3 regions of the Streptomyces sp. ITFR-6 genome follow, and region 2 is predicted to be linked to each of the others. Evidence: riboswitches for the same ligand, from Rfam matches in the RefSeq annotation. Region 2 holds a riboswitch; each other region holds the start of a gene.
The links. A riboswitch is a leader RNA that binds a small molecule or an ion and turns the genes downstream of it on or off. The one in region 2 is predicted to bind cyclic di-AMP.

Region 1 (4,894 bases), 1.1 Mb from region 2:
TCGGTGGACGGGGAGGGCACGGTGCGCCGCTGCCATTTCGTCCGGGCCGAGCTCGGCAATCTCTACGACGGCAGCTACCGGGCGGCGTTGGGCCCCCGGGCCTGCCCGCTCGCCGTCTGCGACTGCCATATCGGCTACGTCCATCTGGAGACGCTGCCGCTGTACGACGTGTTCGCGGGCGGCGTGCTGGAACGTATCCCGGCCCGGCCGCTGTACGACATCGGGCGGGCCGGTCCGTAAACCCCCGGACGGATCGCCGGGCTCCCGGAGCCGGGCCGGGAGCCGGCCGGCCTCAGAGCGGCAGCAGGTCCGGCCGCTTCGCCGCCACGTGGTCCCCCGACGACTCGCCGCGCAGCCGGCGCCCGATCCACGGCACCAGGTACTCGCGGGCCCAGTGGATGTCGTCGCGCCGGACCTCCAGCGTTCCCCGGTGCACCTGCGGCGGCCACTCCTGGTCCGGGTCGGCCGGCACGTCGAGGCCGAGGACCTGGGCGGCGCGCAGCGCGACGCGAGTGTGTCCCTCGGGCGACAGGTGCAGCCGGTCGCCGTCCCAGGCGCGCCGGTCCTGCACGGAGCGCAGGGACCACAGGTCGAGCACCGGGCAACCGTAGCGGTCCGCGATGGACCGCACATGGGCGGTGTAGGTGGCGATCTTGCCGCGCAGATGGCGGAGCACCGGAACGCCTCGGGTGTCGAAGCCGGTGGTGACCATGACGGTGCCGACCGACTGGGTCAGTTCCGCCACCGCGCGCTCGAAGCGCTCGGCCACGTCGTCGGGGTCGGTGCCCGGCCGGATGATGTCGTTGCCGCCCGCGCAGAAGCTCACCAGGTCCGGGGCGAGTTCCTTGGCGCGGGGTACCTGCTCCTCGACTATCTGGTCGAGGAGGCGTCCTCGTACCGCGAGATTGGCGTACCGGAAGTGTCCGTGCGCGGCGGCTGTGCCGCTCCGCGCCGTCTCCGGGTCCGGGAGCTGGTCCGCGAGGATTACCGCGAACCGGTCGGCCCAGCCGACGAATGTCCCGTCCGGGCCCGGGTCACCGACCCCCTCGGTGAAACTGTCGCCAATCGCCGCGTACGACTCGATGGCCCCCTGTCGGTTGATGACGCCCTGTCGGATGTTTCTCGAATCGTCTGCCACAAGCGCATATCCTGCACCGTCGATTGTGACCTACGCGACCGTAATAAGGGGTTGACGGGTGGTGAGATAGACCACCCGGTCAGGTTTTGGTAAAGGGGGAATAAGGACGGTCACCGCAAAGCAGAGGGACGGTGCGCCGCCGCGCACCGTCCCTCTGTATCGCTCCGGTCCGTCACCGGACCGCTGCTGTCTGGATCAGACGTTGATCCCGTGCGACGCCAGGTAGGCGATCGGGTCGATGTCGGAGCCGTACGCCGGGCCGGTGCGGACCTCGAAGTGGAGGTGCGGGCCGGTGGCGTTGCCGGTGGCGCCGGAGAGGCCGACCTGCTGGCCCGCGGTCACGGTCTGGCCCGCCGAGACGGAGAGCGAGGACATGTGGCCGTACTGCGAGTAGTGGCCGTCGGCGTGCTTGATGACGACCTCGTTGCCGTACGCGCCGCCCCAGCCCGCGGTGACGACGGTGCCGGAGGTGATCGCCTTCACGCTGGTGCCGCTGGCGACGGGGAAGTCGATGCCGGTGTGGCTGCCGCTGGACCAGCTGGCGCCGGAGGCGCGGTAGGCGGTGGTGTGGTTACCGGGGACCGGGTGGACGTAGCCGGAGGCGCTGCCCTGGTCAGACGACGACGTGTTGGACGCCTGGGTGTCGGAGGAGGACGTGGTGCCGGAGGACGCGGGGGCCTTCGACTCGGTCTTGGCCGGGGCCTTCGAGGGGGCATCCGACGGGGTGGAGTCGCCCGTGGAGGTGTGCGAGCCGGTGGCCGGGGCGTGGCCCCAGGCCTTGCCGCCGAGAGTCAGCTTCATGCCCGGGAAGATCAGGCTCGGGTTGTCGCCGACGAGCTCGCGGTTGTCCTGGTACAGCTTCTCCCAGCCGCCCTTGACGTTGTGCTCGGCGGCGATCTTCGACAGGTAGTCGCCGGAGACCACGGAGTACGTCTTGGTGCCGGACTGCTTGTCCGCGACCGGCTTGGCCGGGGTGGCGTGCGTGGCGGCGGCCGACTTCGCGGTGGCGGGAGCGGCCTGCTCCGCGGCGTTGGCACCGGTGGCGCCGAGCAGCGGAAGCGCGATGACGGCTCCGCCGGCGCTCGCGACGACGACGCCGCGGGCGATGGTGCTGGACTTGGGACGGCGGTGCTTACCCGGGATGGGCATGAAGAATTTCCTCTCCGGCGCCTACGAGGTGAGCTGTCGGGTTCGGGCTGGAGATGCCCGGCCGCGCCTGGCGCGACTTCACCCCGAGCCGGCCGGATCACTCCGGTCGGCGGCTTACCTGGGTCCCCCGCTCCTGCCACACGGTGAGTGGGTGCGGAATTCCGGACGGCGGCAGGATTAGGCGTTCCATCCGGATTGACATGGAACGTAAGCGAGCCGGGACGGCGGAAACAAGCCACGGGTTCCGCACCGGATTCCGCACCGGGAATTCGGCGCGGAATTCCGGTCACACTCCGTGGATTATGGATCTTGGCATTCCGCTTGGCGTACGGATTACCCGACCGGCGCACCGCCACACACCGTCACGGATATGATCCCGCTCACGAGAGGGTGACCATCTCCCGCATAAGCAGGGCATGTTCGACTAAAAGCCCTAATACGGACATGTCACGCGCATCGTCCACCCCGGCACCCCGCGGCGGGCCGGGACAAGAGGGAGAACCGCGGCTGTCGCCGGGGTGATTGTCCGAGTATCCGATGTCGTATCGTCACGGGAGTGGACCCGTCGGCGACACGCGTCGGCGGCAGAGCCCCCAGGAGTGACCGTGACGCAGCAGTTGCCGCAGACCCCGTCGACGGCACCCGAGCTGGCGGGGGTGCGTAACTTCCGCGACGTGGGCGGACTGCCGACGTCGGACGGCCGCCGGGTGCGGTACGGGCGGCTCTACCGCAGCGGTCACCTCGCGGGCGCCACGCCCGAGGACGCGGCGTTCCTCGGCGGCCTCGGCCTGCACACCGTCTTCGACTTCCGCAACGCCGCCGACCTCAAGCTGGACGGACCCGACGTCGAGCTGCCCGGCGTACGCAATGTGAACATCCCGCTCACCGACCCGGCAGACGGCAGCGAGTTCTGGCGGATGGTGCGCGACGGCGAGATGGACGAGCTGCGCGGAATCCTCGGCGGCAGCAAGGGCACCGACCGCATGGTCGCCTCCTACCGCTCGATCATCCTGGACCGCACCGCCGAGCACAGCCGGGTACTGCACGCCCTGGCCGAGGACAGCGTCCCGGCCCTGATGCACTGCGCGGCGGGCAAGGACCGGGCCGGGCTCTCCATCGCCATCTCGCTGCTCGCGGTGGGCGTCGGGCGCGAGACGATCGAGGCCGACTACCTCAAGTCCAACGACACCCACCGCCGCTACCGGGTGCGCCGCAGCGACACCTCCGCGGCCGGGATGTCGCCCGAGGTGATGGAGCTCCTCAGCCCGCTCTTCGGCGCCCACAGCGAATACCTCGCGGCGGCCTTCGCCACGATCGACGAGACCTGGGGCGACACGGACCGCTACCTCTCCGAGGGACTGAAGGTCACACCCGAGACCCGGGAGCGGCTGCGCGAGCGGCTCCTCGAAGACTTCTGACCGACCCGGGGAGGGGACGCCGCCGGCTACTGGTTGTGCATCCCCACCGCGAACAGCAGGTAGAGGAAGCCCGCGATGACGTGCCCGGCCACCAGGTAGGCGAACAGCCTGATGACGAGTCCGCGCGGCATCTTGCGCTCCTGGGAGTCGGAGCCCTTGCGCCTGGCCGGGGTCAGCGGGTCGTAGTTCTCGGAATCGGACATGACGGTCCTCTCTGGTGACCGGACGGGCCGGCGGGACGGCGCCTCAGCGACGGTGGATCCCGATGCCGAGACACAGTTCGGCGGCGGGGCTCTGCAGCAGGGTGTGAACGAAGAGCAGCTCGGCACCCTCGCGGTCCAGCGCCGCGATCCGGTGCGGGGTGAGCGAGTCGAAGTGCGCGCTGTCTCCGGGGCCGAGGTCGTGCACGGTGTCCCCGAGGGTCACCCGGAGCTTTCCGGCCAGGACGTAGAGCCATTCCTCGCCGGGGTGGATTCGCACCAGGTCGCCCTGCGCGCCGTACGGCACCCGGACGCGCAGCGCCTGCATCGCCCGGCCGGGCCCACCGGCCGGCTGGTACATCCAGCCGTCCGCCTCCGCCCCCTCGAACTTCCGGGCGCGGACGATCGCGTCACGTTCCGGCGGGATCTCGCCGAGCAGCTCGGAGACCGTCGTACCGTAGATCCTGGCGAGTCCGAGCAGCATCGGCAGCGAGGGCTGGCGGCGGCCCGTTTCGAGCCGGGACAGATGGGCGGGCGAGAGCCCGGCGCGCTGGGCGGCGGTCTCCAGGGTGAGCCCACGGCCGCGGCGCAGATCGCGCAGTCGGGGCGCGACACCGGGCAGCTCTTCGGCCGCCCCTGGTTCTGCGGGATTCATATGTCCATTGGACCAGGATCTTTCCTGGGAGGCGAATTTCTTGCCTCCCAGGCAAAAACCCCGCTGATCAGCGGTTGGCCACGGCCTGCTTCACCAGGGTCCGGCCGAAGTCCCACATCAGCCCGCCGTTGTGCGCGTCGTCCATCACCGCTGTGAACGCGGCCACGAACCGGTCCACGTCCGCCTCGTCGATGACGAGCGGCGGAATCAGCTTGATCACTTCGAGGTGGTCGCCGGAGACCTGGGTGAGGATCCGGTGCTTCTGGAGCAGCGGAACGACGACCATCTGCGCGAAGAGCCCCTTGCGGGCCGCCTGGAGCATCGTCCAGCGGCT
Region 2 (4,894 bases):
GGTCGCGGGCCGCGCCGACGAACTGTGCCGGTACGCCGTGCTGTTCGGTGACCCGCAGCTCGCCCTGAGCGCCGTGCACCGGGTTCTCGACGTCACCGCGGAGGAGGTCAGGGCGGCCGCCAGGGCCCAGCTGCGGCCCGACAACCGGGCGGTGCTGGTCTACGAGCCGGTCGAGCCCGCGGGGCCCGCAGACGAGGCGGAGACCGCCGCCGACGACACCGACGCGCACGAAGGGGCGGACAAGTGAGCGACGCTGCCGTGACTGGAGTTTCGATGGAGTACCACCCGCAGCCCGCCCCCGGGACGGCCAGGCCCTGGGCCTTCCCCGCGCCCGAGCGCGGTGCCCTGCCCAACGGCCTCACGGTGCTGCGCTGCCACCGCCCCGGCCAGCAGGTCGTCGCCGTCGAGGTCTTCCTGGAGGCCCCGCTCGACGCCGAACCCGAAGGACTGGACGGGGTGGCCACGATCATGTCGCGCGCCCTGTCGGAGGGCACCGACAAGCACAGCGCGGAGGAGTTCGCCGCCGAGCTGGAGCGGTGCGGCGCCACCCTGGACGCCCACGCCGACCACCCCGGCGTCCGGGTCTCCCTTGAGGTGCCCGCCTCCCGGCTGGCCAAGGCGCTCGGCCTGGTCGCGGAGGCCCTGCGGGCACCGGCCTTCGCGGACAGCGAGATCGAGCGGCTGGTGAACAACCGGCTCGACGAGATCCCGCACGAGCAGGCGAACCCGGCCCGGCGCGCGGCCAAGCAGCTCTCCAAGGAGCTCTTCCCGGCCACGGCCCGGATGTCGCGGCCGCGCCAGGGCACCGAGAAGACCGTCGAGCGGATCGACTCCGCGGCCGTGCGCGCCTTCTACGACGCCCACGTCCGCCCGTCCACCGCGACCGCCGTGGTCGTCGGTGACCTCACCGGCATCGACCTGGACGCCCTGCTCTCCGACACCCTGGGCGACTGGTCGGGCAACACCGCCGCGCCCCGTCCGGTCCCGCCGATCACCGCCGACGACACCGGCCGGGTGGTCATCGTGGACCGCCCCGGAGCGGTGCAGACCCAGCTGCTGATCGGCCGGATCGGCGCCGACCGGCACGACAGCGTCTGGCCGGCCCAGGTGCTCGGCACGTACTGCCTGGGCGGCACGCTGACCTCCCGGCTCGACCGGGTGCTGCGTGAGGAGAAGGGCTACACCTACGGCGTGCGCGCCTTCGCCCAGGTGCTGCGCTCCTCGGCCCGGGACTCCGCCTCGGGGGCGACCGGCGCCGCGATGCTCGCCATCAGCGGCTCGGTGGACACGGAGTCCACCGGACCGGCGCTGGAAGACCTGTGGAAGGTGCTGCGGATCCTGGCCGCGGAGGGCCTGACGGACGCCGAGCGCGAGACGGCCGTGCAGAACCTCGTGGGCGTGGCACCGCTGAAGTTCGAGACGGCCGCCTCCGTCGCGGGCACCCTCGCGGACCAGGTCGAACAGCACCTCGCGGACGACTACCAGGCGCAGCTGTACGCGCGCCTGGCGGAGACCGGCACGGTGGAGGCCACGGCGGCCGTGGTCAACGCCTTCCCGGAGGACCGGCTGGTCACGGTCCTCGTCGGGGACGCCGCACAGATCAAGGAGCCCGTCTCGGCTCTCGGCATCGGAGAGGTCTCGGTCGTCACCGGCTGAACTGCCACCGCCCCCGACAGCGGGGCGGGGGCGAGGCCCTGGCGGGTCGTCTGCCGCCAGGGCCTCCCTTTATGTCCGCTTTGGTGGAGAGGTTGCCTGTCTGCCCTGTGGGATGCGCTACAAAACCGCCTGTCCGTTTGGTGCGGGGAAGTGCCCCCGCTTAGCGTCGGCGCGGCTGTCCGTCACTCGTATGCCGCATCCGCGACGTACCGGGCAGCCATCGCCGAGTCCCCGTCAGGCGCGAGCCGGGGGAGCCGGGGACCCACGCAGTCCCTGGGGTGAATCGGATGCCCACGCCTCGACGAGGCCGGGACTCCGTAGGAGACCTTCCTGCTCCGAACCCGTCAGCTAACCCGGTAGGCGAGAAGGAAGGAAAGGACCAGCCACTTCATGGCGTTCACCCGTGCCACGGGGAAGCACCGTGCCCCGTGCCGTATGACGCGCCGCGGCGCGAAGGCGGTCGGCATCGCGACCCTGGCGACCACCGGAGTCATCGGCTCGCTGGCCTCCCCGGCGCTCGCCGCGGACACCGAGGCTCCCGCCGCCGACACCGGCCTCTCCCAGATCATCGCCATCGAGGGCGACCTGGCCGAGCGGATCGACGCCCAGGCGGACGCACAGCGGCACCAGGCCGACGCCGCCGCCGAGGCGAAGGCCAAGGCCGAAGCCGACGCGAAGAAGAAGGCCGAGGCGAAGGCCAGGAAGGCCAAGGCCGAAGCCGCCAGGGCCAAGAAGGCCCGCGAGAGCGAGGCGCGTGCCGCCCGCTCCGCCGAGCGCGCCCGGCTGGGCACCTTCCAGCTGCCCGTCGCGGGTTCCTACGTGAGCACCGGCTACAAGTCCAGCGGCTCCCTTTGGTCCTCCGGCAGCCACTCCGGCATCGACTTCCACGCCGCGTCCGGCAGCTCCGTCGTCGCCGTCGGCGCCGGTACGGTCGTCGAGGCCGGCTGGGGCGGCGCGTACGGCAACAACATCGTGCTCCGGATGACGGACGGCACGTACACCCAGTACGGCCACCTCTCCTCGATCGCCGTGTCCGTCGGCCAGAGCGTCGGCCAGGGGCAGCGGATCGGCCTCTCCGGTGCCACCGGCAACGCCACCGGACCCCACCTCCACTTCGAGGCCCGCACCACCCCGTCGTACGGCTCCGACATGGACCCGGTCGCGTATCTGCGTGCCCACGGCGTCACCGTCTGACCGACGCGAAGCATCTCACCGAAGGCCCCGGCGACGCGCCGGGGCCTTCAGCCGTACCCGCGTCCGGAACCAAAAGATATTCATGAATTTCCGCCCGGCATCGGAAATGCGTCCGCATTGCAATAGAGTCACAGGACAGGCGTCGATCGGCCGCGTTTCGCGGGGATTAAGGCGGAGGTTCGGACATGCGCATTCCGGCGCATTCGGTATGCACGGCAATCCGTGACGACATCGTCTCCGGTGTCTTCGAACGCGGCAGCCGACTCACCGAGGAAGTGCTCGCACGCCGTTACGGGGTTTCCCGCGTCCCGGTGCGTGAAGCGCTGCGCACCCTGGAGTCCGAGGGCTTCGTGGTCACCCGCAGGCATGCCGGGGCCTGCGTCGCAGAGCCCGACGAGCAGGAGGCGGCGGACCTGCTTGAGGTCCGGATGCTGCTGGAGCCGCTCGGCGCGGCCCGTGCCGCCCAGCGCCGCACAGACGCCCACCTCAAGGTGTTGCGCGGCCTCGTCAGGCTGGGCCAGGAGCGGGCCCGCCGGGGCGAGGGCGAGGATCTGCGCTCACTGGGCGGCTGGTTCCACGAGACCCTCGCCCAGGCCTCCGGAAGCCCCGGCTTGATCGCCCTGCTCACCCAGCTCCGGCACAAGATCGCCTGGATGTACGCGGTCGACCCGCCGGCCCGCCCCGCCGATTCCTGGGCCGAGTACGGGGCCATCGTGGACGCCGTGGCGCGCGGCGACGCGGAACGGGCGAGGGCGCTCGCCGCCCAGCACGCCGAGCGGGCCACCGCCGCGCACCGGCTGCGCCGCCCCGGCCGCCCCGCTGCTCCGGCCGTACCCCGGGCCGGCCGGGTGAGGACTTCGCAACATGCCGTAAACACCCAGGGCGGCCGTCGTTAACAATTACGCCGTATAAAAGAAGTAGCTATTCGCCGAAGCGTTCTGGTGCTGTCCATTCCGTTGTTCCGCTCGCCGTCCTGAATTATTTCCGGCGGCCGGACCATATGGGTCGCAATGGACGGCATTCTCGTGCGAACGCAAAAGCCGCGGCTCCCGGTCGGGGGTGCCGCGGCTCTCGCGCAGGAATTCCAGGCGGTCGTGACCGCTGGGTCAGACGGTCTCCGGGAGCTCGTCGAGCCCCTCGGCGACCAGCTTGGACAGACGGTCCAGAGCGGCGTCCGCGTTGTCGGCCTCGGACGCGAGAATGATCTCCTCGCCGCCCTGGGCGCCGAGCCCGAGCACCGCGAGCATGGACGCGGCGTTCACCGGGTTGCCGTCGGCCTTGGCGATGGTCACGGGGACGCCGGAGGCCGTGGCGGCACGGACGAAGATGGATGCGGGGCGGGCGTGCAGGCCCTCGGCCCAACCGACGTTGACGCGGCGCTCAGCCATGGTTCTGCCCTTCACGAATCAATGGTTGTCTAGACCAGTCTCTCATGCAGTGCGCGATGCTCCGGCCGACCCGCGGCCCGTCCGCGGACCGCTTCCGCCGTCGGCCGGCCACCCCCAGACTGCCCCGGCCCCGACCCCCACGCGACCGCTGGCGGAGCCGTACGCTTTGCCCATGGAGCCGTCTGTGGAGCAGAGTCCGCATCACGCCTACCCCGGCCACTGGGAGGCGGACGTGGTGCTCCGCGACGGCGGCACCGCCCGGATCAGGCCGATCACCACGGACGATGCCGAACGGCTGGTCAGCTTCTACGAGCAGGTCTCCGACGAGTCGAAGTACTACCGCTTCTTCGCCCCCTACCCCCGGCTCTCCGCCAAGGACGTCCACCGCTTCACCCATCACGACTACGTCGACCGGGTGGGACTCGCCGTCACGGTGGGCGGCGAGTTCATCGCCACCGTCCGCTACGACCGGATCGACGCCACGGGCAGGCCCGCCTCGGCCCCGGCGGACGAGGCGGAGGTCGCCTTCCTCGTCCAGGACGCGCACCAGGGCCGCGGGGTCGCCTCCACCCTCCTCGAACACATCGCGGCCGTCGCCCGCGAGCGCGGCATCCGGCGCTTCGCCGCAGAGGTGCTCCCCGCCAACAACAAGATGA
Region 3 (4,894 bases), 1.9 Mb from region 2:
CCCGCACCGCGCGGCGCTCCGGGTCAGACGAGAAGCTGCGTCTTCGCCTGCTGGTACTCCTCGTCCGTGATCGCGCCCTTGTCCTTGAGATCGGCCAGTTTCGCCAGGTCCTCGACGTGGTTGCCCTTCGTCGCGCCGCCGCCCGCGTCCGTTCCTGCGGCGTCTCTCTCGTACGCCTTGAAGGCGGCATCCCGATCCTTCGCCTCTTTCGCGTCACGCGCGCTCATGGACTTGCCGCGGGCGATCACGTAGATCAGGACGCCCAGATACGGCAGCACCAGGGCGAGGATCAGCCAGCCCGCCTTGGCCCATCCACCCAGGTCGTGGCTGCGGAAGATGTCCATGATCACGCGGAAGAGGAGGAACAGCCACATGATCCAGAGAAAAACCAGAGCATGGTCCAGAAGAGGTTGAGCAAGGGGTAGTCGTCCATCGTCCACTCCAGGGAGCCGCGTCCAATGGGTGAATACGAAATAATTCATACCATCGCATTTCGGGTGCCGTGCGGTGGGTGAGCGGTGTGGTCATCGGTGGAGGCCCTCAGGCAGGCCGCGATGAGAGACCGGGAGCAGCTCGCGGCAGCGGCAGAACACGAGCCCCCGTAATACGTTCTCGATTTCGCCACGTTGAGTTCTCCGTTGAAGTCTTCCGGCGAGGTCTCCGTCGAGGCCTCCGGTGCGGTCGGTGGGCGACCGGGCCGGGTGGCGAGGAGTGCGGGGTGGTCATGAGTGCGTCGGACATGCCGTAGAGTGGTGTTTACCGACGCGGGGTGGAGCAGCTCGGTAGCTCGCTGGGCTCATAACCCAGAGGTCGCAGGTTCAAATCCTGTCCCCGCTACTGAAGAATCAGGCCCGGTACGCATAGCGCGTGCCGGGCCTGATTCGTTTCCGTACGTACGTGCCGCGCCGCGCGCGTCATCCCATTGGCCGTCGAGCACTCGCCCCGCGACCGTGCTCCGGGAAGTCTGGGGGTGGTGCGCGGTACCGTTCGCGGCCCTGAGCGCACCGGGCAGGAGAGCAAAGGTGGGGAAGCGGGAGCAGCGGCGGGGGAGGCGCACCTATGAGGTCCGGAACCGCCGGCTCGTCCGGGTACTGCCCGGGGTCATGCTCATCGGCGGGTTGCTGTTCGACTTCTTCACTCCGCCCGCCTTCACCGCTGTTCCCCTGTTCGCCGCGGCCCCGCTGATCGCCGCACCGTTCTTCTCGCGGGCCGGCACGATCCGGGTCGGGGCCGGTGCGCTGCTGTGTGTGGCCGCGCTGTGGCTCTACGGCGGAACGCTGTTCCGGGTCGTGCCGTTCATCGAGCTGCTCACCGTCCTCACCGTCTCGGTCCTCGCGGTCTTCATCAACGGGGTCGTCCGGCGCAGCAACGAGCAGCTGGCCTCCGCCCGGGTCATCGCGGCGACCGCCATGCGCGCGGTGCTGCCGACCCCGTCCGACCGGATCGGCGGGCTGTACGTGGCCGCGCGGTACGAGGCGGCACAGGCGGACGAGTTCGTCGGCGGTGACCTGTTCTCGGTCACGGACACCCCGTACGGGGTGCGGCTGGTGGTCGGGGACGTGCGCGGCAAGGGCCTGGACGCGGTGGAGGCGGTGGCGGTGATCATCGGGGCGTTCCGGGAGGCCGCCGAGCAGGAGCGGTCACTGGAGGGGGTGGCTCAGCGGCTGGAGCGCGCGCTGGCGCGGGAGTCGAGCAGGCGCGGCGGGCTCGACGCGGTCGAAGGGTTCGTCACCGCCGCGCTGGCGGAGATCCCGCAGGGCTCCAGCCGGGTGCGCGTGGTCAACCGCGGCCACCCCGAACCGCTGCTGCTGCACTCGGACGGGGCGCTGGAGCAGCTGCGGCCCACGTTGCCCGCGCTGCCCCTGGGGATGGACCTGGGCGTGTGGCCGGACCGCTCCGACGAGTGGGAGCTGCCCGCGGGGTCGACGCTGCTCCTCTATACGGACGGCCTCTCCGAGGCCCGGGACGCCGACGGGGTCTTCTACGATCCCGCCGAGCGGCTGCGCGGACGGATCTTCCCGGGGCCCGAGGAGCTGCTGTCGGCGCTGACCGATGACGTACGGCTGCACACCGGTGGGGTGACGACCGATGACATGGCCCTGCTCGCGGTCGTGCGCCCGACCGAGGGGCAGCCGGACCGGCGCACGACCGTGAAGATCGTGGGCCTGGACGGCGGAGCCGGGTAAAGCCGTGTGCGGCCCGGTGATGACGAGTGCGGCCTGGTGATGACGAGTGTGGCCCGGTGAAGCCGGGTGCGGCCCTGTGGAGCCCGGGTGAACCTGGTCGGAGCCGGGTGAAGATGAGAGGCTGGACGGGGGGAGTGTGGACGGATGTGGGGAGAGAGGTGCGGCCGATGCCACCGTGCGTAACCACAGGGAACCCCTCCGCATAACATTTGACGCAACGTCAGAAGACGGCTAACGGCTGAGGGGTGATCAACTCGCCCGATTCCACCCGGTTGTGTCCCGTAAAGTCCAGGCCAAGGATCGGAACGATCAGTTGGAACGGCTTGGAATCGGGCCGGTGTGTCTATTAACGTTCGATAACGCAGCGCGGTTGTCCCAGCCGCCGTCAGTGGCGGCACCGTGCGCGAGCGCCGAATTCCGCAAGGAAACCGGGGAACCACCTACATGGGGTGAATCGGGCATCTCTGTCTCGTTGAGAGGCGGAGGAACCCGTAGGAGACCTTCCTGCTCCGAACCCGTCAGCTAACCCGGTAGGCGAGAAGGAAGGAAAGGAGCGCGCCCCAGTGGCGTCCAACAAGCCTGCCCCCGAAGCCCCCTACCGGTTCGCCCCCGAACACGGAAACGACTTCGGAACCGGGCCCGGTGCCGCTTACGGCGCCAACCACGGAACCGCTTACGGAACCGATCACGGTGCCGACTACGGAACCGCCTACGGGACCGATCGGGGCAGCGAGTTCGGGACCGAGTTCGGCAACGGCCTCCGCGCCGACGAGGCCGAATCCGACCGGGCGTGGGAGGAATGGAACCCCACGGAGGAGTCCATCCGCCCCGTGCGCGGCAAGCACCGCGTCGCCAAGCAGCGCAACGGGCTCGCCCGTAGCTCCACCGTCCTCGGCGTCGGTGTCATCGCGGCCGTCGGTGCGGGTGGCATGGCCTCCGCCCAGAGCAAGCCGCCCGTGTCTATCTCCCTTCCCGACGCCATCTCGGACAAACTTCCCGAGGCCAAGTCCCTGCCCGGCGTCGGCGCGTTGTTCTCGGGTGAGTCCGAGGCGGAGAAGACCGAGGTCGTGACTGCCGCCGCCCCGCTGACGACGGCCGGCATCACCACCACGGAGGCCGAGCAGGGCACGACGGACGCCGGTGAGGCGCTCCGCGCCCGCATCCTCCAGCAGGCCGAGCAGCAGCAGGACTCCGCCGACGCCGAGGCCAGGGCGGCCGAGGAGAAGGCCGCGGAGGAGAAGGCCGCCGCAGAGGCGAAGAAGCAGCAGGACGCCGCCGAGGCCAAGGCCGCCGCCGCGAAGAAGAAGGCCGCGGAAGAGGCGAAGAAGAAGGCGGAAGCGGTGCGGCTCGCCAAGCTCGCCGCCAGCTACGCCATCCCCACCTACTCGTACACGATCACCTCGACCTTCGGTGAGGCCGGTTCGATGTGGTCCTCCGGCTACCACACGGGCCTCGACTTCGCGGCGCCGACCGGTACCCCGATCAAGGCCATCCACAGCGGCACCATCAAGTCCGCCGGCTGGTCCGGCGCGTACGGCTACCGCACGGTCCTGGAGCTTGAGGACGGTACGGAGCTGTGGTTCTGCCACCAGTCCTCGATCGGTGTCAGCGTCGGCCAGCAGGTCACCACCGGGGACACCATCGGACGCGTGGGCGCGACCGGCAACGTGACCGGCCCGCACCTCCACCTTGAGGTCCACACCCCGGACGGCACCGGCATCGACCCGATGCCGTGGCTGCGCGCCCGTGGCCTGACGGTCTGAGTCCACCGAAGTCCACGTCCAACGAACCCCGGCAGTCCTGACGCTCACCCCCCCGACGTCAGGGCTGCCGGTCTTCGTCCGTGCCGGTCGGTTCCGCCGGTCCGGGCCGTGGCGTACGGGTGTAGCTGTAGTCGCCATGGAATAGCGCGTGCGGTGCGGTGGGTTGTTCCATCCATGACTTCTCTCGGCAGACTCGGTTCCTCCGGCCTCCAGGTCTCCACGCTCTCCCTCGGCGGCAACGTCTTCGGCTGGACCGCCGACGAGGCGCAGTCCTTCGCCGTTCTCGACGCGTACACGGCGGGCGGCGGCAACTTCGTCGACACGGCCGACACGTACACCTCCTGGATCCCCGGCAACGTGGGCGGCGAGTCGGAGAACCTCATCGGCAAGTGGTTCGCCGCGCGGGGCAACCGGTCCGACGTCGTCCTGGCCACCAAGGTCGGCTCCCACCCCGAGTACAAGGGGCTCGCCGCCGCCACCATCAAGGCCGGGGCGGAGGAGTCGCTGCGCCGGCTCGGCACGGACTACATCGACCTCTACTACACGCACCACGACGACGAGACCGTCCCCGTCGAGGAGATCATCACCGCCCTCGACCAGTTGGTGAAGGAGGGCAAAGTCCGCGAGATCGCCGCCTCCAACATCAGCCCGGCACGGCTCCGCGCCTCGCTGGAGTTCTCCGAGCGCGAGGGACTGGCCCGTTACGTGGCGCTCCAGCCGCACTACAACCTCGTCTCGCGCGACACCTACGAGGGCGAGCTCCAGGACCTGAGCGCCGAGGCCGGGATCGCTGCCGTCCCGTACTTCGCTCTCGCTTCCGGCTTCCTGACCGGCAAGTACCGCGCGGGTGCGACCGTGGACAGTGCCCGCGCCGGTCGCGCCGCCCAGCACCTGGAGACGGAGCGCGGCCAGAAGGTCCTCACCGCGCTCGACGCGATCGCGCAG

Region 1: another riboswitch for cyclic di-AMP. It lies ahead of RLT59_RS03380 (M23 family metallopeptidase); the one in region 2 lies ahead of RLT59_RS08300 (M23 family metallopeptidase).
Region 3: another riboswitch for cyclic di-AMP. It lies ahead of RLT59_RS17110 (M23 family metallopeptidase); the one in region 2 lies ahead of RLT59_RS08300 (M23 family metallopeptidase).

The regions. Positions count from the first base shown of each region.
Region 1 covers NZ_CP134612.1:779,307-784,200, forward strand. The annotation lists gene RLT59_RS03370 (STM4011 family radical SAM protein) at 1-240, shown strand, start outside; gene RLT59_RS03375 (SGNH/GDSL hydrolase family protein) at 293-1,138, opposite strand; gene RLT59_RS03380 (M23 family metallopeptidase) at 1,334-2,287, opposite strand; cyclic di-AMP (ydaO/yuaA leader) riboswitch at 2,291-2,481, opposite strand; gene RLT59_RS03385 (tyrosine-protein phosphatase) at 2,893-3,705, shown strand; gene RLT59_RS03390 (DUF6126 family protein) at 3,732-3,908, opposite strand; gene RLT59_RS03395 (helix-turn-helix domain-containing protein) at 3,952-4,560, opposite strand; gene RLT59_RS03400 (aspartate aminotransferase family protein) at 4,628-4,894, opposite strand, start outside.
Region 2 covers NZ_CP134612.1:1,855,071-1,859,964, reverse strand. The annotation lists gene RLT59_RS08310 (M16 family metallopeptidase) at 1-247, shown strand, start outside; gene RLT59_RS08305 (M16 family metallopeptidase) at 274-1,656, shown strand; cyclic di-AMP (ydaO/yuaA leader) riboswitch at 1,868-2,033, shown strand; gene RLT59_RS08300 (M23 family metallopeptidase) at 2,047-2,850, shown strand; gene RLT59_RS08295 (GntR family transcriptional regulator) at 3,036-3,746, shown strand; gene RLT59_RS08290 (HPr family phosphocarrier protein) at 3,957-4,238, opposite strand; gene RLT59_RS08285 (bifunctional acetate--CoA ligase family protein/GNAT family N-acetyltransferase) at 4,411-4,894, shown strand, end outside.
Region 3 covers NZ_CP134612.1:3,763,055-3,767,948, reverse strand. The annotation lists partial or broken gene RLT59_RS17125 (SHOCT domain-containing protein) at 24-433, opposite strand; tRNA gene RLT59_RS17120 (tRNA-Met) at 764-837, shown strand; gene RLT59_RS17115 (PP2C family protein-serine/threonine phosphatase) at 1,023-2,186, shown strand; cyclic di-AMP (ydaO/yuaA leader) riboswitch at 2,585-2,738, shown strand; gene RLT59_RS17110 (M23 family metallopeptidase) at 2,750-3,949, shown strand; gene RLT59_RS17105 (aldo/keto reductase) at 4,124-4,894, shown strand, end outside.